2 regions of the Paenochrobactrum glaciei genome follow, and region 2 is predicted to be linked to the other one. Evidence: predicted binding sites of a transcription regulator. Region 2 holds the regulator's gene; the other holds the start of a gene.

Region 1 (3,163 bases), 160 kb from region 2:
CGTTTTGCGATTGACTTCTTTTTCCTGACGACGGCGCAGACGTTCTTCCGCGCGCTCAATCACCCAATCCAGCAGCTTGGAAGCTTCTTGCGGGGAGGCCGCCAGCCAATGGTCAAACGGATCACGAATGGCATTTTCAACAATGCGCTGTGCTTCAACCGTTGCAAGCTTGTCTTTCGTCTGACCGACAAATTCCGGCTCACGAATAAACACCGAAAGCATCGCAGCAGCTGAGGTCATTACGTCATCAGTGGTAATGACAGAAGCGCGCTTGTTGTTGGTCAGCTCTGCATAGGCTTTCAGGCCGCGTGTGAGCGCGATACGAAGCCCTGCTTCATGCGTGCCGCCATCGCCGGTCGGGATCGTATTACAATAGGAATGGACGAACGCATCGCCGCCATACCAGCTAACAGCCCATTCCATCGCACCGTGACGGCCTTGCGCCTCGGTTTTACCGGCAAAAATTTCGCGCGTGACCTGAAAGTCTTTGCCCAGAGTGGTGGCGAGATAGTCCTTCAATCCGCCCGGGAAATGGAAGACGGCCTTTTCAGGTGTATCCTGTTTCGGGTCGAGAAGTGACGGGTCACAGCTCCAGCGGATTTCAACGCCGCCAAACAAATAGGCTTTCGAGCGCGCCATGCGATAAATGCGCGTCGGGTCAAATTTGGCATTTTTGCCGAAAATATCCGGATCAGGATGGAAACGCAGACGTGTTCCACGGCGGTTATGCACTTCGCCGAGCTCTTCCAGCCCGCCTTGCGGAATACCGCGTGAGAAGCACTGGCGGTACAGACGGCGATTACGCGCGACTTCCACTTCCAGCACATCGGAAAGCGCATTCACAACCGACACACCAACGCCATGCAAACCGCCGGATGTTTCATAGGCCTTGCCATCAAACTTACCACCGGCATGCAGCTTGGTCATGATGACTTCAAGCGTGGATTTTCCCGGAACCTGCGGGTGATTGTCGATCGGAATACCACGACCATTATCGCTGACCGACAAGAAACCATCAGCATCAAGGCTGACTTCGATAAAATTGGCGTGTCCCGCAACGGCCTCGTCCATCGAGTTGTCGATGACTTCAGCAAAGAGATGGTGCATCGCCTTTTCGTCGGTGCCGCCGATATACATACCCGGGCGCAGACGTACCGGCTCCAAGCCTTCCAGAACACGGATGGCGGAGGCGTTATAATCACCATTATCAGCTGCAAGTGTTGCGCGCTTAAACGGCTCTTCCGGTGCGGGAGGGGGGGGGGCGGCGGAAACCGGCTTTGTTACTGTTGCGTCTTCAGCTGCAGGGGCAGGCGCCACAGCACTGACAGCCGGCGCAGCAGCGGTCAGCGCCTCGCTATCAGCTTTTGACGCTGTTTGCCTTTCACGGGCTTTACTCACAACACTTGAAAAAAGATCGTTGTTGTTGTCCATGTGCTTCGGTTCAGCCTATCTATTAAATATACCGCTTCAAGAGCTGCAAATTATTCGTCACTGTCTATTGTTTTGTAACATGAGCATTGATTTCAGCAATGCGTACTTTCGAATCACCCATATCATGCCATGCCAATTCATAAAAAGCGAATAAGGTTCGCTTTATGTTCTGTCGCATTCCCACCAAAACGTCAAGTTTTGCACGGACTTTTCACACACAAACCCTTTTGCGCTGATTGACAGCGGTCAAGGAATAAGAAAACGACTTTCAATGCGGGTGCATTAAAATGAAGAAATCCGGCATGTTTGAAATTACATGCCGGATTTTTGTTTATTTGATCAGATGCCTTAGAACCTTATGGCTTGGGCGCCTGATGCTGAGATGCAAACAGCTTGCCGCGTTCTGCAATCAGCATGCAGATGAAGCTGATAATGCCAAGAATGGTAAAGCCCAGTGCGATTGGTGTCGTGGTACCATCAAAGGATTGGCCGATGATGGCGCCCAACGTCGCGCCCACGGTTGTCTGGGTGAAGCCAAGCACCGACGATGCAGTTCCGGCAACAGCTCCCAACGGCTCCATCGCAAGCGCGTTGAAGTTCGAGGTGATCTGCCCGAACGAGAACATGATGACCATGTAAAGCGGCAAAAGCAGGAACAGCGGCACAGGCCCTTCAAAGCTCAATGACAACACGAACCACAACAAGCTGAAGCAGATAAAGACAAACAGCATTGTTTGTGAAATGCGGCGCATACCATAACGGCCGACAAAGCGTGAGTTGAGGAAGGAAGACAGCGCCATTGTGGCTGCGACAACCGCAAAAGCCAGCGGGAACAATTCACCCAGTTCATAAATGCCGACATAGATCTGCTGCGATGAGCCGATAAAGCCGAACAAAGTGCCTAGGATGAAGGATGTGCCGAGCATATAGAAAAAGGCCACACGGTTGGTCAGCACGAGGCTGAAGGACTGTGCAAGGCTTGTAATCGACAGTGAACGTCTTTTTTCTTCAGCCAGTGTTTCCGGCATGCGGAAATAAACCCACACCATTACTACCGCCGCTGAAACTGCCATAAAGACAAAAATCAGGTGCCATTCACCAAACAGCATGATGAACTGACCGGTTGCAGGTGCAATCACCGGCAGGATCATGAAGACCATCATAATCAGCGACATGACTTCGGCCATCTGACGGCCGCCGTAGAGGTCACGCACAATAGAAACGGCAATAACACGCGTACCTGCGGCACCAATGCCTTGTAAAACACGCAGCGCAATCAACATGGAAAAGCTGGTGGTGAAGGCGGACGCCAATGCGGTGACAATATAAATGCTTGTGCCGACAAAAAGTGGAATTCGTCTTCCGAAACGGTCACTCAATGGCCCGTAGAATAATTGCGAAACGCCTAAGCCCAGCAAATAAGCCGTAATGACGAATTGCCGATGGTTTTCAGATTCAACACCAAGGCTGGCACCAATTTCCTGTAGTCCCGGAAGCATGATGTCAATTGCCAGAGCGTTAATCGCCATAACCGCTGCAATCAGAGCAATAAATTCGCCACGACCGCGCATGCCGGTCGTTGGTTCGGAGTGACCCTGTTTTATATCAATTGGCAAAATACTCTCCTGTCTGCGGCATACATATGATCAACCCGAAATAGCACTTAAACCGTATTGTTTAAGTCTATCGTGCCCGTGAAATGCGGTTGGGTTGACCAGAAATTATCGTTTGA
Region 2 (3,163 bases):
GGCATATATTCAGCCTATCATTTTAATAATACAGCGCCTTTTGGCTTGCTTGGCAATGTGCTTTCGATGCCGGTTATTTCGATCATCATCATGCCATTTGCAGTTTTAAGCCTGTTGTTGATGCCGTTGCAGCTGGATTGGTTGCCATTGCAGATCATGGGGCTTGGTGTTTGGGCGATGCGCCAGATTGCCGAATTTGTTTCTTCCATCGCACCAGCAGGCAATCCGGGTATTATTTCATCCGGCGCGATTTTAAGCTGGACCATCGGGCTGGTGATTGCGGTAATTTGTACAACACGTCTACGTGCCGTTTCGCTCATTTTCGTGCTGGCTGGTTTTGTATTTTATTATAGTGAAACTGACCCTGATATTATCATTGCTGAAGATGCAAAACTGTTAGCCGTGCGTCTTGCCGATGGCTCCTTGGCAGTGAACCGCCCGCGTTCATCAAAATTCACCATTCAAAACTGGGCAAAAGCCTATGATGCTCATGCCATTGTGCCGCCGGTGATCGCTGGTTCGAAGAAGAATGGCATTTATCGTGAGGATGCATTTTATTGTGAGGATAAAGTCTGCTCAATCACGCTGAAAGACGGGCGTATGCTTAGTTATACCGATGAACCGGCAGCGGTGGAATTTGCCTGTAATATCGGCGATGTGGTGGTGTTAGCTGTTGCGGGTAAAGAGCTTAAATGTCCGACTGATGGCAAGCTTATTGTGACACGGCGTGATTTAGCGTTGAAAGGCTCTTTGGAAGTAAGGCTTGGTTCACAAAGTGCCGGTTCACACACGATACGAAAATCAATCTCTGCAGGACAGTCTGTTACGCCGGTTTTTGAGCCAGCCTATGAACGGGGCTTCGATCCCGATAATGAATTTTTAGAAGATGATGTCGAGGTGGCACTGACAGATATAAGCAAAGACATGAAAGCGCTTGAAAATGCACATAGTGCTGCTGATGCCAGTAATACGCTAATCTCGGCCACCGATGCTGGTAATGCGCTAATCTCGGTCACGGTGCCAGCTAGTATGGCAGATGCTGCAAGATCGCTGCACTATAATGACCGGCTGATATATTCAGTTGGCGAGCCACAACGCCCTTGGCATCTCTATCGCCTCTATTCGCGTGCTGCGCGTGGCCTTGCTGATTATGTGGCACCTAAAAAAGCAAAAACTGCACAAAAACCTTAGCAATAAGGGGGGGGACAGATAGCGCTAAGAACAATCATTTATCGTATGAATAAAAGGCGCACATTATTACCACATGCTTTGAATGAGGCTTTAAAAGCCCATGCAATTGGCGCTCATAATCTAGTTTTTGTAATGGAACAGCATCTATCTGTACTTCTCGCCAGCCAAAGAAAAATGATTGGTTGGCTGGCTCCGATATTCTCATCATGATTTGTTGGTCGGATTAATAGCGGCGTATTAATCCGACCAGTTTGCCCTGAACCTGTACGCGATCAGGGCCAAAAATTCTGGTTTCATAGGCAGGGTTAGCCGCTTCCAATGCAATGGATGCGCCTTTTCGGCGAAAACGCTTTAGCGTCGCTTCTTCATCATCCACCAGTGCCACAACAATTTCCCCCGGATTGGCGGTGTCGCCACGGCGGATCAATACTGTGTCGCCTTCAAAAATTCCGGCCTCGATCATCGAGTCGCCTTTAACTTCCAGCGCATAATGCTCGCCTGAGCCGATCATATCCATCGGCAAGCTAATTGTGCGGGTCTGGTTTTGAATGGCAGAGATCGGCACACCGGCTGCAATACGCCCCATAACAGGCACGGAGATCGTGTCATTATTATCGGCTGCAATATTAACAGGAGCTGTTTCAGCTTTAGCAGGCGTAGCAGGTTTGCCCAAACTACCTTCAATCACGCTTGGCGAAAACTTTTTTTGGCTGTTTAGCCCCGGTGCAATAGAATCCGGCAGACGGATGACTTCCAATGCTCTGGCACGGTTTGGCAGTCGGCGGATAAACCCGCGTTCTTCCAATGCGGTGATCAGGCGATGGATACCTGATTTGGAGGCTAAATCCAGCGCGTCCTTCATTTCATCAAACGAGGGAGGAATACCGACTTCCTTTAAACGCTCGTGAATGAAAAGGAGTAATTCATGCTGCTTGCGGGTCAACATACGCTAAAGCCCCCAGAGTTAAGAATCAATTTAAAAAACAAATGCAGAACAAACACTATCTGTTCCAGTCTTGTTCTGCAAGTGTCTCGCTATATTATTTTATTGAAGTAAATATTGTGTGCTTGCGGAACGATAAAATTTGGTTTAGAACAAAATAAGAACTTGATATTTTGTGCCATATCTCTTGTGGAAACAGGCGATAAATGGTGCATCTTGCATTGGATGAGATGTGCTAAATCATTGGCGGCTGTTATCTGTAGCAGTCAACCAATAGAAGATAAGGTGGAGTTAAGCGCATGGCAGGTAGTGTCAACAAGGTTATTCTGGTCGGCAATCTTGGTGCGGATCCGGAAGTAAGACGTATGAGCTCCGGTGACCCTGTCGTTAATTTGCGTATTGCGACTTCTGAAAGCTGGCGCGACCGTCAGTCCGGTGAGCGCCGCGAAAAGACCGAGTGGCACAGCGTCGTTATTTTTAACGAAAATCTGGCGAAAGTTGCCGAGCAATATCTGAAAAAGGGCGCCAAGGTTTATCTTGAAGGTGCTTTGCAGACCCGCAAATGGCAGGATCAGAACGGTAATGAACGCTATACGACTGAAATCGTATTGCAGAAATTCCGTGGTGAATTGCAGATGCTTGACAGCCGCGGTGAAGGCGGTGGACAGGGACGCTCTTTTGAGGGCGGCGGTCGTTCGCAGATGTCTGATTATTCCGGCGGTGGTTCATCGGGCGGTTCGGATTTCGGTAACTCAGGACCTTCATCAGGCGGTGGTTTCTCACGCGATCTGGATGATGAAATTCCGTTTTAATGCAAAAAATCTGATAAAAACGGGCAATTAATTGCTGTTTTTGTGTCAGATTTTGCATAAATAATTAAGAAAATGCGCAAGTTTTGATGAAACTTGCGCATTTTTTTGTGTTTTTTGAATTATCGCTGGTCAATTGAGTGTTGTTTTTTGATGAATGTCGACTTTAAAAAAATTAAAAAAATGCAATCTGTTTGCTATTCGTCAATGTTCTGCGTTT

What was found. The regulator LexA, encoded in region 2, represses DNA repair genes until DNA is damaged. The targets are predictions, from matches to a motif close to TGTTCNNNNTGTGTTCNG.
Region 1: a site for LexA is predicted at 1,586-1,603, ahead of parE (DNA topoisomerase IV subunit B). Genes of this name have one in related genera too.

What each region holds. Positions count from the first base shown of each region.
Region 1 is NZ_BAAADE010000002.1:631,028-634,190, forward strand. Features, by position in the region: gene parE (DNA topoisomerase IV subunit B) at 1-1,431, opposite strand, end outside; gene ABDZ76_RS09350 (multidrug effflux MFS transporter) at 1,788-3,047, opposite strand.
Region 2 is NZ_BAAADE010000002.1:473,748-476,910, forward strand. Features, by position in the region: gene ABDZ76_RS08645 (ComEC/Rec2 family competence protein) at 1-1,191, shown strand, start outside; gene lexA (transcriptional repressor LexA) at 1,415-2,137, opposite strand; gene ABDZ76_RS08655 (single-stranded DNA-binding protein) at 2,434-2,946, shown strand.